Linked DNA regions of Duganella zoogloeoides. Each later gene encodes a partner of the first gene's protein in a complex. Links are inferred from orthologs where the notes say so. Each region holds a gene or a part of one and is shown in the gene's direction. Other genes may lie near its edges. The genes, in order: metK and groL.

Region 1 (9,818 bases):
CATTGTCGATGTTTTCCTGGCCGAACTCGTTTTCAATCACGGCAATGCGCATGCCGTGCGGTTCCTGCAGGATGCGGTTGAGCAGCGTGGTCTTGCCGGCGCCAAGAAAGCCGGTCAGGATCGTGGTAGGTATCATATGCGCGCGCGCCAGTCTGGTGTGTGGGCCCCCTAGATGGGGATCAAGTGCAAAAATGCAATCGCTGATTATGCCGGAAAATTAATCGGAACCATGTTTCGTCCGATTGAGGCGCGTCAGTACGTCGAGCAGCTTATTTGATCTTGGCGCGCGGATGCGCTTTGTCGTACACCTCGGCCAGGTGCTGGAAGTCGAGCGCCGTGTATACCTGGGTGGAACTGATGCTGGCATGCCCCAGCATGTCCTGCACCGCCCGCAGGTCGCCCGACGATTGCAGCACGTGCGAGGCGAACGAGTGGCGCAACATGTGCGGGTGCACGTGCACCGGTGCGCCGCTGGCCACGCCGTGCGCCTGCAAGCGCTGCTGGATCACGCGTGGCGATACGCGGGTGCCGCGCGTGCTTAAAAACAAGGCGGCACTGCCGTCGGCGGGAGCGGGGCGCACCGCCAGCCAGGCCGCCAGTGCGGTCATTGCCGCGCTGCCCACCGGCACCACGCGGCGCTTGTTGCCCTTGCCGGTCACGATTACTTCACGGTTTTCCAGCACTACCCAGCCGAGCGCATCCTTGCCAGGCGTGATGTCGAGGCCGGCCATTTCCGATACCCGCAAGCCGCTGGAATACAGCAACTCGAACATGGCGCGGTTGCAGAGTTCGGCCGGTTCTGCGCCGCCCTTGCCATCGCTGCCGGCAGCGCGCAGCTGCATAGGGGACGGCGCCACCAGCTGGACGGCGTCGTCCACCGACAGCGCCCGTGGCAAAGTCTTGGCGCGCTTGGGGGCGCGCACGCCTTGCACCGGGTTGGCGGCGAGGGTGGTCTGGGTACCGAGCCAGTCGAAAAAGCCGCGCCAGCTCGAGAGCTTGCGGGCAATCGAACGCGGATCGAGTTCGCGCGCATGCAGCTTCGACGTCAGGCGGCGAACCAGGAAATGATCGATATCGGTCCAGTCGCGGCCCTCGGCCAGCGTGCGCAGTTCGACCAGGTCGCGGCCGTAGGCGGCGGTGGTGTTGGCCGATAATTGCCGGCCGTGGCGCAGGTGCGCCAGGTAGTCGGCGATCCGGTCGCAGTCTGCTGCTGGGGCAGCGGCAGGCGCCGCAGCAGGTGCGCCGGGCGCGGCAGGCGCGGGGTTTGCCGTCGGACCGGCAGTCTCGGCGGCCTGTACCTGCGCTGTCCCCACGGCGCGCGCGCCCGCCATGGTCAGGCCAGCAGCCAGGCCAGGGCGGTGCTGCTGGTTTCGCCCATGTGGACCAGGAAGTCGGTAGCCATCAGCGAGGTGAAGCGGTTGGCATCGGCCGAACCCATCACCAGCAGACCGAAAGCCTGCTTGTCGCCGGTCTTGCGCAGCGGGATGATCACGGTGGAAACCACGCTGGCCGAGTCATCGAGCCAGCGTACGGCTTCAAAATCCTTGTTGCTGCCGCAGTAAGGGGACAGCAGGCTGTTGGCGAAGATGCGCACATCTTCGGTCACGCCCTTGGTGAACCATTCGTCGGCGTAGTCGGGCGCGGTATTCCACAGGCGAACGGTCACTTGCGGCACGTCGAACGCGGATTTCAGGCCGCTGACCACCGAGTGTGGCATGGAACCCACATCTTCCGCTTCCAGCAGCACCTTGGTCCAGCGGTGGAACTTGTTGGCGATGGCTTCGTTTTCCGACGCCAGGCGCATCAGGTTGCTCATGCGCAGTTCCAGCGTCTTGTATTTCTCGCGCATCACTTCCATTTGCCGTTCCTGCAGCGAGACGGTGCGGCCCATCATGGGGCTGGCGAGCTTGATTTCACCGAGCAAATCGGCGTGTTCGACGAAGAAATTCGGATGCTCGGTGAGGTACTGCGCGACTAGTGTGGAATCCAGTGGGACGGTCATGGCTGCTCTATCGAAATCGGGGTGGGAACTAGCCGACCATTCTACCCGACCCGGGCAAAAAAGACGGACAAGGTTGCCCTTGTCCGTGCTTGCCCGTGCAGCCGTCAGAAGTTGTGGTGGATGCCGACGCTGACGAAGTTGAACGCGGTGACCGCTTTCTTGCGCGTGGCATCCGCATACAGGTACGTACGCGGCGACAGGTTGTAGTCGTAACCGATCGAGTACTGGCGCGTTTTGGCGATGCCCGGATCATTGAACTGGTTGTCCGGACGTTTCTGGCCATAGCCGGCCCGGATCAGCCCCGCACCGAGCACGTAGTTGGCGCCCAGCACCCAGCCCTTGGTTTCAGGATTGATGAGCACGCTTTCTTCCTGGTCCTGCTTCTGGTACGTGGCCATCAGCTTGAGCGGCTCGATCGGCTTGAACCAGCCGCCCACCGACCACAGCGTGGTGTCCACCGCGTTGCGCTCGTAGGCGGCGTAGGCGGAAAACTTGCCTTGTGTGGCCGTGGCGCTGACCGAGTATGGCACCACGGCCGCCTGGCTGTTGGCCGGGAATTGCGGCGCCAGCGCGGTGCCCCGGCCGATAATGGCCGGGTTGTTGTTGGCTTCCTTGGACGCCACCGTGACGTTGAGCTGGAAGATGCCGGCGATCAGCGGCGTGTTGTAGAACACGGCGTTGGAGAAGCGGTTGAGCGAGTTGCCGGCCGGGCTGAGCGGGTCGCTGGTGTAGCCGGCCACTTGCAGGTCGGTCTGGTAACCGGCCACGGCAGGCATGCCGCTCCAGGGTTCGTACCCGGTGCTGGTTTCCTGGAAGGCAGTCAGGCCGCGGCCGAGACGCACCGTGCCGAAGTCTCCTTGCAGGCCCACCCGCGACTGGCCCTGGAACAGCGGCCGGGAGTTGCTTTCGATGGTGCCGGTATCGGGCTCGTAGCGGATCTCGAGCTGGAACAGGGCCTTCAGGCCGCTGCCCAGGTCTTCGACGCCGCGAAAACCCAGCTTATTGTTGTCGCGCTTGCCCACCACGGTGGGCGTGTTGGGGCCGCTGCGATTGGCAATGCCGGCATCGAGCGTGCCGTAAATGGACACCGACGATTGCGCATGCACGCCGCATGAGGCGCCAGCGAGCGTGCCGGTAAGTGCCAGGGCCACGAGAGATTTTTTCATTGATAGGTTCCTTTTTTAAGTAGATCGAACAAGCGTCCGCCGCTGTATCGGTACTGGTAGGTCCTTGGTTCGGAACCTTAAAGGCTTGCCGGGATAATTGCGCGGGAGTGGTCGATTGAGGAGGCCAGTCTTGGTTGAAAGCCCCGCAACGACAGCTGCTTGTGGTTTTTTTGAAACGCGGGTGTGCGCCCGCCAGGTCACGCTTTCTTTGCAAGGGGTTACGCTAACTCCTTTCAATCGGGCACTAAAACAGCTCTAGCCTACAAGCGCGGGCGGGGTGCTCGATTTGTGAGAGATCAAGCCGTGGCGCGGTTTTCCTAGGATGTGGCGTGGATCGCACGCTACACTGGACGACAACTCCGCACTTCCCAACCTTCTGTTCCTGATCAATCTTTCCCCGCCTAAACGATGGTCAATCACGATGGTCAATCGAGCTGAACTAGGCGTCATCCGTGGCGCGCGCGCCGGCGATCCCGCTTGCCAGCTGGCCCTGGGCAAGCTGTACCTGTTCGGCGGCGCCAGCCTGCCGCGCAACATGTCCACCGCGCTGCACTGGCTTAACCGCGCGGCCCGCCAGCAGCAGGCCGAAGCGTGGATGCTGATCGGCAGCCACGTGCCGTTCGAGCATGCGCGGCACTGCGTGGACGAGGTGTTGCCGTGGTACGAGCGCGCTTTTGCGGCCGGGGTCGAGCAGGCGGGACTGGTGCTGGCGCAACTGGCGCCGCCGAATTACATCGACATGCAGGAGGCCTTGCCACGCAAGGCGCGCTTTGACGTGCTACCCGACGGGTCTGCCTGGGATGGGCTGGTGCCGCTGCATCGTCGCGTGCTCGCCGCAGTGCCGCAAGAACCGTCCGCAGAAAACCGCGAACGGGCCGCGCAGGCGGGCGAGCGCGCGGCGCAACTATCGCTCGGCTTGTGGTTTGCGCGCCTGCAGCGCGATGGCAGCCGGCAGCTTGATGGCATCGCCACCGTCAACTTCAAGCGCGCGATCCGCTGGCTCACGCTGGCCGGCGAACAGGGCGATTCCGATGCCTGGTTTGCGCTCTCGCGCATCTACATGAAGCCGGAGTTTTCGCAGCGCAGCGTGGCCGAAGCGCAGGTCTGCCTGGAGCGTGCAGCCGAGCTGGGCCATCGAAACGCGCAGCGCGAGTGCGGCCTCTATGCGTGGCGTCACCGCCGCCACGCAGCCGATGGCGACGTGCGCGCGATGTACTGGCTGCAGAAAGCGGCGGCCCAGGGTTGCGAGCAGGCACAGCGGCAGCTGGAGCGCATCGCCCTGGCGCCGCATGCGGACGCGTGGGGCCAGGCACTGCTGGCCCTGGCGCCGGCAGCATTGCACACGCTGGCCATGCGCCAGCCGCTGCTGGCAGCGCGCCTCACACTGGCGCGCGCCTTCGGTTTGAACCGGGCCGAGGCGTTGTTACTTGATGTGAAAACGGCCGATCACGGCCATTGCCTGGTGGTCGATATCCGCGCCAGTTATGGGCGCAGCAAGCGCCGCCTGATTGCGCTGCGCACGGCGCAGGACCGGCAGCTGCTGGACCAGGTGGTGGCGCAGTTCGACCGGTTTGATGGCTGCCTGGAAGGGAATTACCGCCAGCGCTTGTACCGCCTCAAGACCTGCTTGCCGGCGCTGGCGGCCGAACCTTCGACGGCTTGAAACCGGCCGGCTTGAAGACCATCGACTTGAAACCGCCAACTTGAAACCCACCTGCTGGAGGTTCAACGGCTTGAAGCTCATAAGGCATGCGCAGCGCTGGCAGCCTGGCTAGTTAAATCTCGATCTCGCCCTCGAACACCGTCACCGCCGGCCCCGTCAACAGCACCGGCTCACCCTCGCCAGCCCAGCTGATCGACAGCTGCCCGCCGCGCGCATCGACCCGTACCGGGCTGTCGAGCACGCCACGGCGGATACCGGCCACCGCGGCCGCGCAGGCGCCGGTGCCGCAAGCGAGCGTTTCGCCCACGCCGCGCTCGAACACGCGCAGTTTGACATGCTGGCGGTCGAGCACCTGCATGAAGCCGGCATTGACGCGGTTCGGAAAACGCACATGGTGCTCGATCAGCGGGCCGGTCAGTTCCACCGGCGCCGTCTCGACGTCATCGACGATTTGCACCGCGTGCGGGTTGCCCATCGAGACCGCCGAAATGAGCACGGTTTCGCGCGCGCCGCCCAGTTCCAGCAGCAGCGGCCACAGCGTATCCTGCGCCTGGGCTTCGCCCTGCAAGCCCTCGGCGTCGAACGGCACCCTGGCCGGCTCCAGCACGGGTGCGCCCATGTTCACGGTGATGCTGCCATCGAGTTCGAGGCGCGGCGCGATGATGCCGGCCTTGGTTTCCACCGTGATGCTGCGCTGGTCGGTCAGGCCTTTTTCCGCCACGAATTTGACGAAGGCGCGCGAGCCGTTGCCGCATTGCTCCACTTCGCCGCCGTCGGCGTTGAAGATGCGGTAGCGGAAATCGCAACCGGGTTGCGTCGGCTTTTCCACCAGCAGGATCTGGTCGGCGCCCACGCCGAAGCGGCGGTCGCCCAGCAACTGCCACTGCGCCGGGGTGAAGTCGATGTGCTGGTTGATGCCGTCGATGACCACGAAGTCGTTGCCGGCGCCGTGCATTTTGGTGAATTTGAGTTTCATAGTTTATTTACGACGTGGATACAACGATGGTTCGCCATTCGGGCGGGTCTTGAAGCGCTTGTGCGTCCAGAAATATTCGGCCGGTGCTTCGCGCACGCGCTCCTCGATGAACTCGTTCATGCGGCGGGTGGCGGCCACCATGTCGGGGCCGGGGTAATTGTCCCACACCGGGTAAAATTTGACACGCCAGCCCTGGTAATTCGGCAGGAACGTGGCGATCACCGGCATCACCTGGGCGCCGGTGGTGGCGGCGATGCGCGCGGTGGCGGTCAGGGTGGCCGCGTCGATGCCGAAGAACGGTACGAACTCGGCGTCTTTCTCGCCGAAGTCCATGTCCGGCAGCATGAAGTACGGCAGCTTGTCGCGCAGCGCGCGCAGGATCGGCTTGATGCCGTCCTGGCGCGTGAACAGTTTCACCGGCTTGAAGCGGGCCCGGCCGGCGCGCAGCACCTGGTCGAACGCAGCGTTCTTTTGCGTCACGTACATCGATGACGCGCTGGCCACCATCGCGATCGACGCGCCGGCCACGTCCAGGCACACGAAATGCGGGCACAGCAAAATAGTCGGCTTGGCCGTCATCTCCGCCACCGGCACCGGGCCCGGCTCCACGGTGATCAGGCGGTTCAGGCGCGCTTCCGACGCCCACCACAGGATGCCGCGCTCCCAGATGCTGCGTGCATAGGCCTGGAAGTGCTGGCGCGCCAGCGTTACCCGCTCGGCCTCGGTCAGCTCCGGCATGCACAGGCGCAAGTTGGTCAGCGTGATCTCGCGCCGCGCGCGCAGCAAGATAAACAGCAGGCTGCCGGTGAACTTGCCAAAGCGGCCCAGCACGGGCAAGGGCAGCCAGTGCAGCAGCCACATCAATCCGAGTACTAACTTCATGCTGCTTCTCCAGTCTGTGGCGCATCGATGCCGTGGGGTACCTTGTAGCGGTTGTAGCTCCAGTAGTACTGGGTGGGATTACGCGCGATCAGGTGCTCCATCGCGGTGTTGATCGCCTGCGCCTGGCTGGCGGTGTCGCCGGCCAGCGATTCGGTAAACGGCACGAAGTGGATCACGTAGCCCTTTCCGCCCGGCAGGCGCTCGGCATACGTGACGATCACGGTGGCGTTGCCCATCTGCGCCAGCTTGGCGGGCAGGGTCATGCTGTAGGCGTCGCGGCCGAAGAAGGTGGCCCATACGCCTTCGCCTTCTTGCGGCACCTGGTCGGGCAGCAGGCCGATCGGCTGGCCTTTTTTGAGGAATTTGGCCAGCATGCGCACGCCGCTCATATTGGCCGGCGCCAGCAGCAGGTTCTTGCGCGCGCGCGCCTTCGATCAGCGGCTTCAAGGCCTCTTTTTTCGGCGGGCGGTACATCACCATCAGCTCGGTGCGCAGGGCGATTTCCTGGGCCACGATTTCAAAGCAGCCCAGGTGGGGCGTGAGGAACACGATGCCGCGCCCGGCGTCGAGCTCGGTCTGTACCAGTTGCCAGTTTTCCAGCGTGGCGTGGCGCGACACGCGCTCTGGTGCAGCACACCAGATGAAGGGCAATTCGATGATGCTTTTGCCAGCCTCGGCAATGGCGGCCGACAGGTGTTGCGAGTAGCCGGCCTGGGCCATGTTGTCGCGCATGCGGCGCCGGTACGACGGGGATGCCAGGTACACCACCCATCCCAGCGCGCTGCCGGCGGCATGCAGGAAGGACAAGGGAAATACGGAAAGGAAACGAAAAATGGGTACGAGCATGAAAGTGTTGTGTGCCTGTGTTTATGCTTGCCTGGTCACTGGACGAGAAGCAAGTTTTTTTAAAAAAGCGTAAAATAACACGTTAGTAGGAACCGCTGAGTTAATGACAACTTGCGATGCGGGATATAAATATCGCTAAAGCGTCGCAACCCCCGTTGGTGCGCGACAACCATTTTTACCGCCATTTCCAGGAGTTGCGATGTCTAATGATTACCTCTTCACTTCCGAATCTGTCTCGGAAGGCCACCCCGACAAAGTTGCGGACCAGATCTCCGATGCGATCCTGGACGCCATCCTGACCCAGGATCCGAAAGCGCGCGTTGCCGCCGAGACCCTGTGCAACACCGGCCTGGTGGTGCTCGCGGGTGAAATCACCACCCACGCCAATGTGGATTATATTCAAGTTGCCCGCGAAACCATCAAGCGCATCGGTTACGACAATACCGACTTCGGTATCGACTACCGTGGTTGCGCCGTGCTGGTCGCCTACGACAAGCAGTCGCCGGACATCGCCCAGGGCGTGGACGAAGGCGCAGGTATCGACCTCGACCAGGGCGCCGGCGACCAGGGCCTGATGTTCGGCTACGCCTGCGACGAAACCCCGGAACTGATGCCAGCGGCGATCCACTACGCTCACCGCCTGGTCGAGCGCCAGTCGCAGCTGCGCAAGGACGGCCGCCTGCCATGGCTGCGCCCGGACGCCAAGTCGCAAGTGACGCTGCGTTACGTCAATGGCCGCCCGGTGGCCGTGGACACCGTGGTGCTGTCCACCCAGCACGCGCCGGAAATGCAGCATAAACAGATCGAAGAAGCGGTGATCGAAGAGATCATCAAGCAGGTGCTGCCACGCGAATGGCTGACCGACACCAAGTACCTGGTCAACCCGACCGGCCGCTTCGTCATCGGCGGTCCGCAAGGCGATTGCGGCCTGACCGGCCGCAAGATCATCGTCGACACCTACGGCGGCGCCAGCCCGCACGGCGGCGGCGCATTCTCCGGTAAAGATCCGACCAAAGTTGACCGTTCGGCAGCGTATGCCGCCCGCTACGTGGCCAAGAACGTGGTCGCTGCCGGCCTGGCGCGCCAGTGCCAGGTGCAGGTGTCGTACGCGATCGGCGTGGCCCGTCCGATCAACATCACCGTGTACACCGAAGGCACGGGCGTGATCCCTGACGAGCAAATCGCCAAGCTGGTGATGGAGCACTTCGACCTGCGTCCGAAAGGCATCGTGCAGATGCTGGACCTGCTGCGTCCGATCTACGCCAAGACCGCCGCGTACGGCCACTTCGGCCGTGAAGAGCCGGAATTCACGTGGGAGCACACCGACAAGGCGGCGATCCTGCGCGATGCGGCCGGCCTGAAATAAGCTTGTCGTTTCTGCCAGGGTGGTGATGCTGCCCTGCATGTTTTAGCACGTTGCACGTCGTCACCGGCGCGCAACGATGCTAGAATGCCCCTTCCGAGGAGCGCTGCGACGAATCCTTTTCGCCAGGCTCGGAATCTGCAACCGCGCTCACGTTACTTTTTTCTAACTGAAAGGAGGGCGTGATGAACGCCGTACTCAAACCTCTGCAAGACTACCTGGTCGCCGATATTTCCCTGTCCCCGTGGGGCGACAAGGAAATCAAGATCGCTGAAACCGAAATGCCGGGCCTGATGGCCATCCGCGACGAATTCGCCGCAGCCCAGCCTTTGAAAGGCGCGCGCATCACCGGTTCGCTGCACATGACCATCCAGACCGCCGTGCTGATCCAGACGCTGGAAGCGCTGGGCGCCACCGTGCGTTGGGCTTCGTGCAACATCTACTCGACCCAGGACCACGCCGCTGCCGCCATCGCTGCCGCCGGCACCCCGGTGTTTGCCGTCAAGGGCGAAACCCTGGACGAATACTGGGATTACACCCACCGCATCTTCGAGTGGCCAGCGGACGCTGCCGGCAATGCCGTGTACTCGAACATGATTCTCGATGACGGCGGCGACGCCACCCTGCTGCTGCACATCGGCGCGCGCGCCGAGCAGGACATCTCGGTGGTTGGCAACCCAACCTCGGAAGAAGAAATCTGCCTGTTCAACGCCATCAAGGCCAAGCTGGCGATCGATCCGACCTGGTACTCCAAGCGCCTGCCGCACATCCTGGGCGTGACCGAAGAAACCACCACCGGCGTGCACCGCCTGTACCAGATGCACAAGGACGGCAAGCTGGCCTTCCCGGCGATTAACGTCAACGACTCCGTCACCAAGTCGAAGTTTGACAACCTGTACGGCTGCCGCGAATCGCTGGTC
Region 2 (17,021 bases), 4.7 Mb from region 1 along the record:
CCATCATCGGCTTCAGGTCCGGATTGCCGGCCGAACCCGTTTGCGGCTGACTGGTGCCGGCCTGGCTCAGGTTGCGCGAAGCGCGCAGTTCATCCAGTGGCGGACGCGACATGGCGCGGGCCAGGCCGAAACGCACCTGGTGTTCCTGCGCTTCGTCGAGGTTGAAGATCAGGTTCAGGCTCGGCAGGATCTCGGTGTACGACGTGCCTTGCTCGACTGCAGACGGGGTGGAACCGTTGATGGAACCCATGCCATAGCTGTCGGTCTTGGTGTGCACCAGGCGCACGCCCACGTTGCCGCGGTAGGTTTTGCCGAAGGCTTCACCATCAAGGTCGCCCTGGACGAAGGCCGAGGTGCTGCGTTCCTTGACGCGCCAGCCAGCGAGCTGGTCGTTGCGAACCTGGTCGGCAGTACCGACCTTGCCGTTCGGATTGAAGGCATCAGGACCGAAGGCGTTGCCGATGGTGCCGTAGAAGTCCTTGAGCACGAAGTACGACGGGAAGCCGGCCACGTTGACCGTCTCGTAGGCCGAGGCAGGAATCGCGTTCTGCTGGGCCAGCTGCCAGGTGGTCTGGCGGTAGCTCTTCTCGCGGTCGGTCGCGCGCACGCCGACCTTGATGCGGCTGACGATGCTGTTTTCGATCGGACGCGCGGCGGTGACCGACGCGGCGTTCAGCAGATCCTTCACGTGACCGTCGGTATCGACGTACAGGGTCGGCGCTTCGAAATTGGCCGGGTTGCCGGTGTCGATGCCGCCAAAGCTGTACTGCTGACGCTCGTTGCCGGTGAACGACCAGTTGACCGACACTGGAATCGAGCTCAGCGAATTTTGACGCAGATCGCGCCACTGGCTGCTGCGCAGCGCGTGCGAAGTCGACAGGTCGGTTTCGACTTTCCACTCGCCGAGATTGACCTTGGCGTTCAGGCCGCTGGCGGCCACGCTGGCGTCCTGGATCCAGTGGGCATCGTTGTTGATGACGCGGTTCCAGTTGACGGTGCCGCCGGCCACATAGCCGTTACGGATGTCGAGGTTGCTGAAGTTGCCGGAGTTGCCGCCATCCCAGTTGCCCAGGTCGCCGGTCCAGTGCTGCATCTGCGCTTCGTCGATCTTGGTTTGCGCATAATAGGTGTCGGCGGTGATCAGGACATCGCTGTTCGGCTTGTACTCGATCTTGCCCAGCACGCTGCTGCGCTTGTTGCTGCCGCGGCGCACGTCGTCCTGGAAGCCCCACGGAGTCTTGTCGACCTTGCCGTCGCCGTTCATGTCGACGGAATTGTTTTCGTTGAAACCCCAGTGGCGCACGTTCTTCTGCACCGATGGCTGGTCCTGGTAGCTGAACGCTACGGCTGCACCCAGCGTTTTGTTGAGGAACTGGTCAACCCAGATACCGCCCACGCGTGGCTTGTTCTTGTCGGCGCCGGCGATGTCCTTGGCAATGTTGTAGTGCAGGACATCGGCCTTGAAGTTCAGCTGGCGGCCGTTGTACTTCAGCGGCGACACGGTTTGCAGATCGATCGAGGTAGCAATGCCGCCTTCGACCAGTTCGGCGTTCTGGGTCTTGTAGACGGTGGCGCCGCTGATCGACTCCGACGGGAACTGCTCGAAGCGCACTGCGCGATCCGGTTCCGACGATGCCAGCTCGCGGCCATTCAGGGTTGCGCCGATGAAGCGTGGACCCATGCCGCGCGCGACGATCTGCGAAGCATTGCCGCGATCGAGGCCCGACGACAAACCTGGCAGGCGTGCCAGCGATTCGGCGATGGTGGTGTCCGGCAGTTTGCCGATGTCTTCCGACGCGATCACTTCCACCATGCTGTTGGAAGCTTCCTTGACGGCCAGCGCGTTACGCACCGATGCACGGATGCCGGTCACGTTCACTTGCTGGATTTCGCCGGCGACCGGCGCTGCGGGAGTTGCTGCCTGTGCTACTGGCTCTGCTTGTGCTTCTTGCGCGAACGCTTGTTGCGCCATCAACGGGGTGCTGAACAGGGTCGCGATCAGCAGGCTCATTTTCTTGTGTTTCATTATGTGCATCTCCAGTGTCTGTGTAGTTCCGTCTCTGATCTTTGAACCACATCGGACGGATAAGACGGGATGCTATCGAAACCGAAGTTGGGAGGCCAATAGCTTATTGACGTTGGCCCATATCAAGTTCGTATATCAGACATACAAAAAGCGTAAACAGTTTGTCAGCTTTGCTATTTACGGCTTGCTGTAGTGGGGATACATGGTGGTGGCGGTGTCGCGCAGCGCCAGCAGCATGGCGTCGGCGCCCGGGGAGAGCTGGTGTCGCTTGCGCGTCACAATGCCGAACGAATCCATGCTCACGCCCAGGTCGAACGGCAGGATCGCCATCAGCCCGGTCTGCAGGTAGGCCTGCACCGCCTCGGCCGGCAGTGCGACGATCATGTCGCTGTTCATCAGCAGGCTGGCCACCACCGGCAAGTCTTGCGTCTCGACGGTTTCGGCGGGCTGCTCGAGGCCGTGCGACAGGAACAGGGCCGTCAGGCGGTCGCGCAGGATGCTGCCGGCCGGCGGCAGTATCCAGCATTGCCGCACCAGTTCTTCGAGCTGCAAATCGGTACGGCCGGCCAGCGGATGGTCGCTGCGTGCGATCAAGAGGTGCGGCTCGTCGGTGAGTGGTTCGAAATGCAGTTCGTCGGCGGCAGCGGTGTCGAGGATGCGGCCGACTACCAGATCGAGCTCACCGCTGCGTAGCCGCTCCACCAGCACTTTGCTGGTGGACATCTTGACCGACACGTGCACGCGCGCATGGCGCGACTTGAGCAGGTTGATGGCCTTGGGCACCAGCGAGGTGGCTGGCGCCAGCACCGAGCCGATGCCGACGCGTCCGCGCAGGCCCGACAGCAGTTCCATCACTTCCTGGTGCGCCGCGTCCATCTCGGCCAGCGCCGCGCCAGCGCGGCGGATCAGCACCTTGCCATACCAGGTGGGCGCCACGCCGCGCGACAGGCGTTCGAACAGTTGCACGCCGAGGGCGTGTTCAAGCTCGCCCAGCAACTTGGACGCACCGGGTTGAGTCAGATTGGCGGCTTGCGCCGCGTGCGCGATGGAACCGTGACGGCCGAGTTCCACCAGCAATACCAGGTGGCGGGTCTTCAGGTGGGAGCGGACAAAGCGGTCGGAGCGGGAATCGGTCATATTGGCGATTATTATACCGCCCGAAAGGTAGAGCACGCGCGACTAGCGTGGCGAAGCCGCATTCTGCGGGCGCGCGCACCCGCCCGTTTCCTCCTCGTCCCGCGCTTGCTAGCCGACGGCCTGTACTGCGGGCGCCATGTCGTCGAACAGCGTGTCGGCGATGCCAGCGGTGGCGCTATCGAGCAAGCCGGACGGCAAACCGTACAAGGCGCCGTCGTGACCCAACAACAGCAAGTGCGCCAGGCCTTCGCCCCCAAAGGCCAGCGCGACCGGTGCAGCGCCTTCGAGCGCAATACGGCAGAGCACGGCGCCGCCGGCGTCGTACCGCACCAGTTCGGCGCCCTGGATGCTCCACAGGCAGTCGGCGCTGTCGATCACGGCCGCGCCCACGGCCACATCCGACTCGGCAAACGTGGTGGCATTGCCAACCCTGGCACGGTCGGCATCATACGTACAGTGCAGGATGCGGTTGCCGTCGGCGAACAACATGCGGGCGCCGTCGGCGCTGAAGGCGATGCCGGTCGCGCGCACCACCACTGGCAGCGCCAGCCGGCGCAGGCCGTGACGTTGCGAGTACTGGTAAAAGCTGCCGATCGGGCGCTGATCGCTGGCGGTATTGGCGGTGCCGAACACAAAATTGCCGGCGCGGTCGGTGCAGCCGTCGCTGATCGCCGTGCGCGGCTCGGCCGCGTCCACCGTCAACAACACTTGCGACTGTAGCGTCCTGGCGACACTGCCGGCCGCCGGCAACTCGACCATACCCAGCCGCTTGCCCTGCCCCAGCAGCAGGCGCCCGGAGGCGCAGGCGGCCAGCGCGCAGGCGCTTTCGGACAAGCGCAAGCTGCCCGCCGTTGCGGCCGTAGCGGTCATGGCAGGCGGTGTGGACCGGGTAGCAGCGCCAGCAGACGGCCAGTTGTACAACAGGCCGGTCAGCGGATCGGACCAGCGCCAGCAGTTGCCGGCTGCGTCCCAGCGCAGGACACCGCCGGTGCGGCCGCCGCGCTGCAGCAGGATGGCGTCCGCAGCGACGGCGGCGATGGCAGGCGTGGAGATGTCTATCATGACGCTGAGTGTAAGCGCGGCCGGCGTCCGACAGATATAAAAAAATCACTATCAGCTATCTTGATATCAGATAGCTGACTTGTTTATTTCTGGTATTCGATAATGATATGGTTTGTGGCGAATTAATCATATTTCCATAGCGGGGCGCCGTTTTAGACTGTGTGCTGTTCATTGAACTTACTCTCATTCCTCACCCCTATGAAAATCACCAAACTGACGACCTACCGTGTTCCACCGCGCTGGATGCTGCTGAAAATCGAAACCGATGAAGGCGTAGTCGGCTGGGGCGAACCGGTCATCGAAGGCCGCGCCCGCACCGTGGAAACGGCCGTCCAGGAAATGGAGCCGTATTTGATCGGCCAGGACCCGTCGCGCATCAACGACCTGTGGCAAACCATGTACCGCGCCGGCTTCTACCGTGGCGGCGCCATCCTGATGAGCGCGATCGCCGGTATCGACCAGGCGCTGTGGGACATCAAGGGCAAGGTCCTGGGCCAGCCCGTGTACGAACTGCTGGGCGGCCTGGTGCGCGACCGCATGAAGATGTACAGCTGGGTGGGCGGCGACCGTCCTGCCGACATCATCGAACAGATCGCCAAACTGAAAGAAGGCGGCTTCGACACCTTCAAGATGAACGGCACCGAAGAACTGGGCCTGCTCGATACGTCGGCAGCGGTCGATGAAGCGGTCAAGCGCGTGGCGGAAATCCGCGAAGCGTTCGGCAACACCATCGAATTCGGCCTGGACTTCCACGGCCGCGTGGCCGCGCCGATGGCCAAGACCCTGCTGCGCGAACTGGAGCAGTTCCGTCCGCTGTTCGTGGAAGAGCCGGTCCTGGCCGAGCAAGCCGAATACTACCCGCGCCTGGCCGAGATGACCTCGATCCCGCTGGCAGCCGGCGAGCGCATGTATTCGCGCTTCGAGTTCAAGAACGTGTTCGCGGCCGGCGGCCTGTCGATCGTGCAGCCAGATTTGTCGCACGCCGGCGGCATCACCGAGTGCCTGAAAATCGCCTCGATGGCCGAAGCCTACGACATCACGCTGGCGCCGCACTGCCCGCTCGGTCCGGTTGCCCTGGCTTCGTGCCTGGCGGTGGACTTCGTGTCGTACAACGCCGTGCTGCAAGAGCAAAGCATGGGCATCCACTACAACAAGGGCGGCGAGCTGCTCGACTACGTGATCAACAAGGAAGACTTCAAGATCGTCGACGGCTATTGCGCGCCGCTGCGCAAGCCTGGCCTGGGCGTGGAAGTGGACGAAGAACGCGTGATCGCCGCCAGCAAGAACGCCGGCGACTGGCGCAACCCGGTCTGGCGCCACAAGGATGGCAGCGTCGCCGAGTGGTGATGCAATCGTGGTAACCGAAGCCGGCGTGATTGCCGGCTTTTTTTATACGCCCCGCTACTGCGCCCACCCGGTATCATGACGGCATGGATTTCATCAAACTTGCCGCCCTCTTCTTCATCACCGCCATCGCCGAAATCGTCGGCTGCTACCTGCCCTGGCTGGTCCTGCGGCAGGACAAGTCGCCATGGCTGCTGTTGCCGGCGGCCCTGTCGCTGGCCCTGTTTGCCTGGCTGCTGACCTTGCATCCCACCGGCGCGGCGCGCACCTACGCCGCTTACGGCGGCGCCTACATCGCCGTCGCACTGCTGTGGCTGCGCCTGGTGGACGGCGTGGCGCTGACCCGGTACGACATGGCCGGCGCCGGCCTGGCCCTGGCGGGCATGGCCGTGATCGCCTTGCAGCCGTCGTCATAGTCTCGGCAACGCCGAGACTTTTCTCGATATCGCCGAATTCTGTTGCCACTCAGACATCACATCGCTGCTTTTTTGCGCTTTCACAAATCTTGTGCCTTGAAATACAGGGATGTCGTCCCTATAATTGGCACTCGTTACGAGAGAGTGCTAACAAAGTCTCTTGTCCAACTTTGCGCTGTGGCGATCCCTGCAATGTGATTGAAACAGCAACCAACTGTACCATTGTTAATTAAGGAGTTTTGTATGAACCTTCGCCCTTTGAACGATCGCGTTATCGTCAAACGTCTCGACCAGGAAACCAAGACTGCATCCGGCCTGATCATCCCTGATGCGGCTGCTGAAAAACCGGATCAAGGCGAAGTCCTCGCCGTTGGCAATGGCAAGATCCTGGAAGACGGCAAAGTCCGTCCTCTGGATGTCAAAGTAGGCGACCGCGTCCTGTTCGGCAAATACGCCGGCCAGACCGTCAAGATCGACGGCCAGGAACTGATGGTCATGCGCGAAGAAGACATCATGGCGATCGTCACCAAGTAATTGCATTCATTGCAATCACTGGTCCACGATTTCCAACTTAACACCTCACAGGAGTAATAAACATGGCAGCTAAAGAAGTTATCTTCGGCGACGCAGCGCGCGCCAAAATGGTAGAAGGCGTCAACATTCTGGCCAACGCCGTCAAAGTCACCCTGGGCCCGAAAGGCCGCAACGTGGTCCTGGAGCGCTCGTTCGGTGCCCCAACCGTCACCAAGGACGGCGTATCGGTCGCCAAAGAAGTCGAACTGAAAGACAAGCTGCAGAACATGGGCGCGCAAATGGTCAAGGAAGTTGCTTCCCGCACCAGCGACAACGCCGGCGACGGCACCACCACCGCCACCGTGCTGGCCCAGGCAATCGTGCGCGAAGGCATGAAGTTCGTTGCCGCCGGCATGAACCCGATGGATCTGAAGCGCGGTATCGACAAGGCCGTTGCAGCGACCGTCGAAGAACTGAAAAAAATCGCCAAGCCTACCACCACCACCAAGGAAATCGCCCAGGTTGGCGCGATCTCGGCCAACTCGGATTCGTCGATCGGCGAACGCATCGCTGAAGCGATGGAAAAAGTCGGCAAGGAAGGCGTGATCACCGTGGAAGACGGCAAGTCGCTGAACGACGAGCTCGACATCGTTGAAGGTATGCAGTTCGACCGCGGCTACCTGTCGCCATACTTCATCAACAACCAGGAAAAGCAGGTTGCTGCCCTGGAAAGCCCGTTCGTGCTGCTGTGCGACAAGAAAATCTCGAACATCCGTGACCTGCTGCCCGTACTGGAACAAGTTGCCAAAGCCGGCCGTCCACTGCTGATCATCGCCGAAGACATCGAAGGCGAAGCGCTGGCCACCCTGGTGGTGAACAACATCCGCGGCATCCTGAAAACCGTTGCCGTGAAAGCCCCAGGCTTCGGCGACCGTCGTAAAGCCATGCTGGAAGACATCGCCATCCTGACCGGCGGCCAGGTTGTTGCTGAAGAAGTCGGCCTGACCCTGGAAAAGATCACCCTGGAAGAGCTGGGCCAGGCCAAGCGTATCGAAGTCGGCAAGGAAAACACCATCGTCATCGACGGTGCCGGTCAAGCCGCTGCAATCGAAGGCCGCGTCAAGCAAATCCGCGTGCAGATCGAAGAAGCGACCTCGGACTACGACCGTGAAAAGCTGCAAGAGCGCGTGGCCAAGCTGGCCGGCGGTGTTGCCGTGATCAAGGTTGGCGCTGCCACCGAAGTCGAAATGAAAGAAAAGAAAGCCCGCGTTGAAGATGCACTGCACGCTACCCGCGCTGCCGTGGAAGAAGGCATTGTGGCTGGCGGCGGCGTTGCCCTGCTGCGCGCCCGCGCTCAAGTTGCTGGCCTGAAGGGCGACAATCCTGACCAGGACGCAGGTATCAAGATCGTGCTGCGCGCGATGGAAGAGCCGCTGCGCATGATCGTGCAAAACGCCGGCGAAGAAGCGTCGGTCGTCGTGGCAGCGGTTCTGGCCGGCACCGGCAACTACGGCTACAACGCCGCCAACGGCACCTACGGCGACATGGTCGAAATGGGTGTTCTGGATCCAGCAAAAGTTACCCGTTCGGCACTGCAAAACGCAGCCTCGATCGCCGGCCTGATGCTGACCACCGACTGCATGATCGCTGAATCGGCTGACGACAAAGCAGCTGGCGGCATGGGTGGCATGGGTGGCATGGGCGGTATGGGTGGTATGGACGGCATGATGTAATGTGCCGGCCGGTCAGGCTCTGTGGAGCCTGGCTTGCCAACAAAAAAGCCCGCGCAAGCTTTTGGCCTGCGCGGGCTTTTTCACGTTTGCAATCAAGCGTCGTGGAACTGGTCCTCGATTTCCTCGCGACGCGGCGCATCGGCGATATGCACGATCAGGGTGTCGTGCAGCTCGTGCGCGGGGTGGCTGGCGCGGTGCTGGGCGAACCAGAAGACTTCGGAGAGGTCGTCGTCCTCGTGCGACGTGGTGATCACCAGGTCGGCTTCGTCCACGTCTTCGTAGTTGGTTGCTTCCAGGTGGGCGTCGTCGATCGACTCTTGCCACTGCTCGGCGTCCTTGCCCCACACCATGGCGTATTTGCAGCCTGACTCGACCAGCCAGCGGCTGATGTCCCAGCGTACCGTTTCCAGCACGTCCACATCGACCACCAGCACAGCCTTGAAGTGATCGAGCGCTTCGAGTACCGGCAATTCGTCTGCCGGTGCCAGGTGCAGGTAGCGGGGAGGATTTTTTTTCATCATGCGTCTCGGAGGTTCAAACGACGCATTCTCCCCTGATTCCCGCCAACCTGCAATTACGCTCAGAAGGGATCGAGCGCGATGGTAAACTTGCCGCTGCCGTCCAGTGCCCCAAACGTATAGCCCTGCCAGCTCGGGTATGCCTGTGGCTCCCAATAGAACACGCCCAGGCCGTTGGAGCCCAGCGCCTTGGTCTTGGTCAGCAGGTCGGCCACCATGGCCTTGGACGTTGCAGCTTGCGTCCAGTCCATGCCCACCTCGGTCACCATCACCGGCTTGGCGTAGCGCGCCACCATGTCCTTCATGTTGATCGAGATGCGGTTGTTGTAGTTGGTCCAGTCCGCTGGCGGTGGATAATGCGACATGCCGATCACGTCCCACTTGGCGCCCGCGCCTTTGACGCCATCGAAGAACCAGCGGAACACCGCGTTGTCGTAGCCGTTGGCCAGGTGCAGGATCACCTTGGCGTTCGGGTACACGGCCTTGGTGGCGTTGTAGCCGCTGTTGATCAGGCCGGCCAGGTTGGCGAAGCTGGTGGTCTTCCCTTCCGGCCACAACATGCCGCTGTTGATCTCGTTACCGACCTGCACCCACTCGACGTTGATGCCGTTCGATTTCAGGTAGTTGAGTGTGCCCTGGGTGTGGCTGTACACGTCGTTGTTCAGCTGCGCCAGGGTATGGTTGGCCCACGCGGACGGCTTGGTTTGCTGGCCGGGGTCGGCCCAGCTGTCGCTGTAGTGGAAGTCGATCATGATGCGCTGACCTTGCGCTGCGGCGCGCTTGGCCTTGTACAGCACATCGGCGCCGTCGTTCCAGCCGGGCTTGACCCACACGCGCAGGCGGATGGCGTTGATATTCAGATTTTTCAGCAGCACGAACGGGTCGGTCTTGACGCCGCTGCTGTTGTAGAACGCATAGCCGGCGGATTCCTGCTGGCTGACCCAGCCCACGTCGGCGCCGTTGGCGAAACTTTGTGCCGAGGCCGTCGAGGCGGCCAAGGTCAGCGCCATGCCGCAGAACGCGGCAAGCATTTTCTTGAAATTCATGTGATCTCCAGTGTCTTTTTTGTTTTGGATGAAACGGAACTGCCAACCACCAGTGCGCACCTCCCCCTGCCGCCTTGCGCGGCACAACAAACGAGTCATGGAAGAACGCGCCGCCGCAGCGGCGGCGCGTCAGATAACCTTAGCCGAAGCGTGCCGCCGGAATGCCGGCAACATCCACGCGCACCGCGAACAGGCCGCCCGTGAGCGGGAATTCTTTCAGTTGCTCGGGCGTGTTGTCTTCACTGGCGGTGGTGATGAACAGCGTTTTGAAGTCCGGGCCGCCGAACGTGCACGACGCGGGATTGCGGACGGGCACGCGGATCGTCTCGAGCAGGTCGCCGTCGGGCGAATAGCGGCATACACGGCCGCCGCCCCACTGCGCTACCCACACGCAGCCTTCGCTGTCGACCGTCATGCCGTCGGGCGAACCTTCGCCTTCGGCGAACTGGCGCCACACGCGCGGCTCGCCCAGGGTGGCGTCGGCCGCCAGCGGGTAGGCGTAGATGCGGCCTTCGAAGCTGTCGGTGTGGAACATGGTGGCGCCGTCACGGCTGAAGGTGGGGCCGTTGCAGATGTGGTAGCCGGCATCGGCCACCGTCAGCGACAGGTCCTTGTCGAGCAGGAACAGCGCGCCGACCGCCTGCGCGTAGTCGGTGTTGTGCATGGAGCCGGCCCAGATGCGGCCCTGGTGATCGACTTTGGCGTCGTTCAGGCGCAGGTCGCTGCCCGGGGCAAACGGATGGGCGATGTATTCGATGCGCAATTCCGGTTCGAGCCACACGCGGGCGATGCCGTGGCGCAGGCCGGCCATGAAGCCGTCGCCGTCGGCGCGCGCGATGAGCCAGCAGACGTAGTCCGGCATTTCCCAGGCGTGGCGCTGGCCGGTCTCGGTATCGAACGCGTGCAGCGTCTTGCTTTTCAGGTCAACGAAATACAGGCGCTGTTCTTCAGCCACCCACAGCGGGCCTTCGCCCAGTTGCGCACCCAGGTCCCACAGGCATTGCACGTCGTGCTTACTCATCGTTTTTGTCTCCTTTATTTTTTTAGATCAGGCAGCCAGTGCGCGCCAGGCGCCCACGAACGCCGCCGCGCGTTCGCCCAGTTCTTCCAGCGATACGCCCGGCGTGAACAGCGCGCCGCCGATGCCGAAACCGGTGGCGCCGGCTTTCTTCCAGCCGGCCATGGTCTCGGGCGTGACGCCGCCCACCGGCCACATAGGCGTGCCGGCCGGCACCACGCTCAGCATGGCTTTCAGGCCGCCGTGACCGACCATCTCGGCCGGGAACAGCTTCAATGCATGGGCGCCGGCGTCCAGTGCGGCAAACGCTTCGGTCGGGGTGGCCACGCCAGGTGCGCAGTACATGCCCAGCTCGGCGGCGCGACGGATCGCGGCCGGGTTGCAGTTGGGCGAGACCAGCAGGCGGCCGCCCGCTTCGTACACGGCTTCCACGTGCGCCACGCTGAGCATGGTACCGCCGCCGACCAGGGTATCCGGCAGGTTCAGCTTGACGATGGCGGCGATGCATTCGAGCGCACCCGGGCGGTTCAGCGGCACTTCCAGCGCGCGGAAGCCGGCGTTGTACAGCACCTTGGCGACATCGACCGCCTCGGCAGGTTGCAGACCGCGCAGGATGGCGACCAGTGGCGTGGTTGGATGGGAAATAGTCATGTTCAGCCCTTGATGAATTGGGAAATCGCAGTGCAATACACGCGATGTGGATCGAGCACCTGGCATTGCAGGCCAAAGTGCTGGGCGGCTACGGCGTAGCGCTTGGCCAGCGCCGGCGAGCCGATGACAGTGATGGTGCCGCCGGCCGGCAGGCTGCGGGCGGCGGCGGCGAATTCGGCGCCGATCAGCAAGCCGCTGACAAACGCGGCGGCCTGCTCGACCGGGGCGCTGCGCGACACCACGCCGGCGCGCACGCGGAACAGGGTGTTCGAGAGCGGTTCGCCCACGCCAGCCTGGTCAAGGCCGGCGGCGAAGCCGGTGGCGTCGCTGGTATCGCCGCCCATCATGGACGACAGCGTGCCGCCCTTGGACAGCATGGCGAACAGTTCGCCGGTCATGTACGTGGACAGCGACTGGATCACGCCGTCCTTGAGCAGCACCCACTTGCTGTGGGTTCCCGGCAGCACCAGCCAGCCGTCGCGCTGGCCCAGCACCACGGCGCCGAGCAGCTGGGTTTCCTCGCCGCGCATGACGTCGGCCGACGGGCCGCGACGGTACGCGTAGCCGGGCACGATGTGGCAGTTGGCCGACCACGGAGCGTCATTCACTTGCGCCAGGTGCGCCGGCAATTCGGTCAGCGGCACCGAGGCGTCGAGGTAGTTCACTTCCTGCCAGCCCGAGGCGCTGCCGACCATGCCCGACATGATGACCGGGACGGCGGCGTCGATGCCCATGGCGGCGCGCAGGCCGTCGAGCGAGGCGCCGAAGCGCTCGCGCCCGCCCACGGCCAGCATGCCCTGGTCATCCTCGTACTCGGCCAGGCAGTTGGCTTGTTGATCGATCAGATAGGCGCGCCGGTTGCTGGTACCCCAGTCAACGCCGAGTATGGTCTTGTCCACTATGAAATCCTTTTCTATGCTGCCAAGATGTTACGGAATCGACAGTCATGCCGCCAATGAAATATCAGACAGGAGTAATACCAAAATTGTATAGGCTTATGCGTTACCCTGTCGGCTTGCCCAGCCGCAAACGTTGCCCGATGGTTGCCTTTGGTTTAGTATGTCCGTCTATAAAATAGTTTTGTCTATTCATTATGGCTTCTCCGTCTCTCCCGCCCCGCCTGCTGCTCACCGCCGGTGCTGTCATCGCCGTCCTGATCGGCGTCGGCGTGTACGTTAGCAATTCGACACCGGAGCCTGCTCCCGCCGTCCCTGCGCAACCCGCGCCGATCAAGCCTTTGCCCGCGCCACCAGCAACGCCGCCGGCCGCCAAGCCCGCGCCGCGGCCAACGGCTGCGGTCGAACCGGCCGCGCCGGCGGAACCCAAGGTCACGCGCACCAAGGACCAGGCTTCGGCCGCCCTGCTGGCGTTGCCGGAGTTGCGCGCCTGGTCCACCATGCTGGAGAAAACCTCGAACGGGAAAGTGCACGGCGCGCTGATCGAATACGATCCGGCGCCACGCAAGCTCAACGGCAAAACTTATTACCAGTTCAGCTTTGTAGAAAACAGCGCCGATGCGGCGCTGCGGTGGGAAAGTTTCCTGGTCTCGGCCAATGACGACGAGATCCTGGTGGAAGACGCCACCAACGATGAAGTGATCAGCCTGGCGCGCTGGCGCCGTGAAAAGCACCCGGAAAAACGCACCAGCGTTGATGGCTGATGCGTCATACCATGCACGCTTGCACCCTCATCCCCACGCAGGCACACTGGCAAAGCGCCATCACCTGCTCACCGACATCGATGGACTATCCTGGTGGCGCCGACTATTAATCAGCTGATTGCCCAGATGCCACGCAGGTGCGCAGCCGGAGCCTCCGCGCAGTAGCACACTTGCAGTGGAGTACTTAATCTGTCATTATTAAAGATTAACATAGCAATGCTGCGTGCCTGGTATGCGTCGCTGGTCAGACGCATTGATTGTTGCCGCTTCGCCATTACACTCATGTGACGTCTCCCACAGTGAGCAGGGTCGCCGCGCCGGGCCAGATAGCCCATTTGAGACAAGCGCTGTCATGACCGCGCCACTACGCTCAAACATGCTAGCCCGTTATTTTGAAAGAATTTTATGTCCCATATTGACCAATGCCGCATCATCGAACTGCCTAAGCATAGTGATCCGCGCGGAAATCTTTCCGTGATCGAGAGTGGTATCCATGTGCCATTCGATCTCAAGCGTGTCTATTACCTGTATGACGTGCCGGGCGGGTCCTCGCGAGCCGGCCATGGTCATATCGAACTGCAGCAGCTGTTTGTCGCCATGTCGGGCAGCTTCGACGTGATTGTCGACGACGGTACGCGCCGCAAAAAGTTCTCGCTGAACCGCTCCTACTATGGGCTTTACGTACCCGGCATGATGTGGCGCGAAGTGGAAAATTTCTCGTCCGGCGGCGTCTGCCTGGTGATGGCTTCGACCCTGTACGATCCCAAAGATTATTATCACGACTACGACGAATTCGTCGCGGCAACCCGTCAACCACAGAAGTAATCAGACAATTATCATGAGCGTTCCCTTTCTCGATCTTAAAGCAATCAATCTGGCCCACGCCGCCGAACTCGAAGCAGCTTTCAAGCGCGTGCTTAATTCCGGCTGGTATGTACTAGGCAGCGAAACCGCCGCTTTTGAAAAAAACTTTGCCGCCTATTGCGACAGCAAGCACGGGATCGGCGTGGCCAACGGCCTGGACGCGATCTTCCTGATCCTCAAGGGATATGGCATCGGCCCTGGCGATGAAGTCATCGTCCCGAGCAACACCTTCATCGCCACCTGGCTGGCGGTCAGCCATTGCGGCGCGCGACCGGTACCGGTGGAGCCGGTAGAAGCCACCTACAACCTGGACCCGGCGCTGGTCGAAGCAGCCATCACGCCGCGCACCCGCGCCATCCTGGCCGTGCACCTGTACGGCCAGCCGGCCGATATGACGCCGCTGCGCGAGATCGCTGCCCGCCATAACCTGAAACTGATCGAAGACGCAGCCCAGGCCCACGGCGCGCGCGTCAACGGCAGCGTGGTCGGCCAGTTGGGCGATGCAGCAGCCTTCAGCTTTTACCCGGGCAAAAACCTGGGCGCACTGGGTGACGGCGGTGCCGTCACCACCAATGACGATGCGCTGGCCGAACGCATCCGCACTTTCCGCAACTATGGTTCCAAGGTCAAGTACTACAACGAAGTGCCTGGCTATAATTCGCGCCTGGACGAGCTGCAAGCCGCGCTACTTGATGTCAAGCTGCCACACCTAAACGACGGCAACGTCCAGCGCCGCGCCATCGCCGCGTACTACCAGGAACACCTGGCCGGCTTGCCGGGCCTGACGCTGCCTGTGGTACCGGAATGGGCCGAGCCGGTCTGGCACCTGTACGTGGTGCGCCATGCACAACGCGACCGCCTGGCGCAACTGCTGGCCGAGCGCAAGATCGGCACCATCGTCCACTACCCTGTAGCGCCGCACCTGCAACCTGCATACGCCGAACTGGGCTTTAGCGAAGGCGACTTCCCGCTGGCCGAAGCGATCCACCGCGAAGTGTTGAGTCTGCCAGTGTCACCGGTCATGACACTCGACGACGCTGCCGAAGTGGTGGCAGCAGTGCGCGCTGCGCTGGCCGAGATCGGCACTGCGGTATGACACGCATCCATGCGTTGGCCGACGTCCAATCGTCCTACATCGGTGCCGACACCCAGGTTTGGCAATTCACGGTCATTTTGAAGGGCGCCCGCATTGGCGCGGCCTGCAATATCAACGCCCATTGTTTCATCGAAAACGATGTCGTGGTGGGCGATCAAGTGACGGTCAAATGCGGCAATTATCTGTGGGATGGCTTACGGGTGGGCGACCGCGCATTCATTGGCCCCAACGTAACATTCACCAATGATATGTATCCGCGTTCCAAGCAGTATCCGGAACAGGGATTCCCACAGACTGTGATCGAAGAAGGTGCATCGATCGGAGGGGGCGCCACCATCTTGCCGGGATTGATTATTGGTGCTGGCGCGCTGGTAGGCGCCGGCGCGGTCGTGACGCGTTCCGTGCCACCACATGCGGTGGTGGCCGGTAATCCGGCGCGTATCATTCGTTATCTGACGCCAGACACTGTAGCGGCGTCAGAATAAAAGCCAGCTGGTCTGCGCTACGTTGTAGCGCCGTATTCAGCGAAGCTGCCCGCTGCACGCAGGTGGGGATCCAATGACTGCAAGCTCTGACGCGCGCCGCACCTTGCCTACCCACAATATCGACACCACGGTCAATCCCGCCGCCAGCCAGCCATTGAGGCCGTAGCCGACGATGTGCCCGGCCGCGTCCGTGTGCAGCGTCATGCCGCCCAGCAGCGCGCCGGTGCCGCTGCCGATCGACTGGATTGCCGAATTGGCCGACAGAAAACCGCCGCGACGCGACGGTTCCGGCACCGTGGTCATCAAGGCCTGCAACGGGATCGTCCGGCCCGACACCGCCGTCATGAAGAACGGAAAGAACAGGATCACCGCCACCAGCGGCATGGCCGGCATATGGGTGACGAACAGCATCGGCACCGCCGACGCCAGCGCCATGTAGCGGTACACCTTGTGCGCCCCCACCCGGTCCGACCAGCGGCCGATGCGACGCGCGGTAAACAGCGTGGCCACGCCGCCGGCCAGATACACATACGTCACCTCCGCCGGCGCGATGCCGAGATTGCTGACCATAACCGGTGAAATAAACGGAATCACCAGCATGCCCGTGGCCATGTTCATGAACGACAGCAGGAAGGCTCTCAGGTGATTGGGCACCCGGTACAGCGCAACCAGGTTCGGCAGCACCGCCTTGAGCGGCACCGGGTGGCCCAGGTGACCATCGATCGCTGGCAACGCGCGCGCGGCCAGCAGCCAGACCAGCACCGACAGCACCACCAGCAGATAAAACGGCGAAGCCCAGCCGAAGTGCGCGGCCAGCATCACGCCGGTGGGCACGCCGGCCACGGCCGCCATGCTGAACGAGGTCATCACCACGCCGGTGGCGGCGCCGCGCCGGTCGGCCGGAATCAGGTCGCCGATGATGGCCATGATGATGGCGCCCAGCACGCCACCGGTCACGCCCGCGAACGCGCGCGAGGCGATCAGCACCTCGAACGTGGGCGCCAGCGCGCACGCCAGGTTGGACAAGGTAAACAGCGCAAACATCCACAGCAGCAGCTGCTTGCGGTCGAAGCGGTCGATATACATGACCGCCAGCAGGCCGGACAAGCCGGCGCACCAGGCATATGCCGACACCGCCCCCGAGACGGCGGCGGGTGTGATCGAAAACGCAGTCATCAGCTGCGGCGCGAGCGGCATCATGACCATGAAATCCATGATCACGGTGAATTGCGTGAGCGCCAGCAGCCACAGCACCAGGCGCTCGCGCGCCGGGGTCAGTGCCGAACCAGGCGCGGGGATCAATAAGCCAGGCGCGGTCATGCCAGCGCCGTGATGTCGGCCGTGGCCTGGCGCAGGATGGCGCGGATTTGCTCGAGCTTGGCGGGCGTCGGATGGTTTTCCTGGCCCTGGGCGATCACCGCGTGCTTGAGCTCATGCATGATGGTGCGCAGG

What was found.
Region 2: the proteins of metK (region 1) and groL are in contact, whole or in part, in a cryo-EM structure (PDB 8P4O), measured with the Escherichia coli proteins. The link is inferred for Duganella zoogloeoides from one-to-one orthologs.

The regions. Positions count from the first base shown.
Region 1 is NZ_CP140152.1:5,669,331-5,679,148, reverse strand. Bases 6,963-9,817 are described here. They hold metK (methionine adenosyltransferase), read left to right. Parts: upstream 6,963-7,734; coding sequence 7,735-8,901; downstream 8,902-9,817. Other genes in these bases: ahcY (adenosylhomocysteinase), read left to right, coding at 9,084-9,817. In the rest of the region: SR858_RS24915 (CobW family GTP-binding protein), read right to left, coding at 1-136; SR858_RS24910 (tyrosine recombinase XerC), read right to left, coding at 270-1,331; SR858_RS24905 (DUF484 family protein), read right to left, coding at 1,334-2,002; SR858_RS24900 (porin), read right to left, coding at 2,107-3,168; SR858_RS24895 (tetratricopeptide repeat protein), read left to right, coding at 3,590-4,831; dapF (diaminopimelate epimerase), read right to left, coding at 4,944-5,807; SR858_RS24885 (LpxL/LpxP family acyltransferase), read right to left, coding at 5,811-6,689; more of ahcY, read left to right, coding at 9,818-9,818. UniProt on the Escherichia coli protein: Catalyzes the formation of S-adenosylmethionine (AdoMet) from methionine and ATP.
Region 2 is NZ_CP140152.1:967,107-984,127, reverse strand. The notes cover bases 6,059-8,906. They hold groL (chaperonin GroEL), read left to right. Parts: upstream 6,059-6,581; coding sequence 6,582-8,231; downstream 8,232-8,906. Other genes in these bases: SR858_RS04235 (glycoside hydrolase family 53 protein), read right to left, coding at 8,812-8,906; SR858_RS04240 (DUF7684 family protein), read right to left, coding at 8,324-8,752; groES (co-chaperone GroES), read left to right, coding at 6,229-6,519. In the rest of the region: SR858_RS04275 (TonB-dependent receptor), read right to left, coding at 1-2,026; SR858_RS04270 (LysR substrate-binding domain-containing protein), read right to left, coding at 2,204-3,163; SR858_RS04265 (SMP-30/gluconolactonase/LRE family protein), read right to left, coding at 3,272-4,225; dgoD (galactonate dehydratase), read left to right, coding at 4,424-5,572; SR858_RS04255 (YnfA family protein), read left to right, coding at 5,656-5,985; more of SR858_RS04235, read right to left, coding at 8,907-9,795; SR858_RS04230 (SMP-30/gluconolactonase/LRE family protein), read right to left, coding at 9,935-10,816; SR858_RS04225 (2-dehydro-3-deoxy-6-phosphogalactonate aldolase), read right to left, coding at 10,844-11,464; SR858_RS04220 (2-dehydro-3-deoxygalactonokinase), read right to left, coding at 11,467-12,363; SR858_RS04215 (hypothetical protein), read left to right, coding at 12,558-13,124; SR858_RS04210 (sugar 3,4-ketoisomerase), read left to right, coding at 13,530-13,949; SR858_RS04205 (DegT/DnrJ/EryC1/StrS family aminotransferase), read left to right, coding at 13,963-15,084; SR858_RS04200 (acyltransferase), read left to right, coding at 15,081-15,569; SR858_RS04195 (MFS transporter), read right to left, coding at 15,606-16,889; SR858_RS04190 (PadR family transcriptional regulator), read right to left, coding at 16,886-17,021.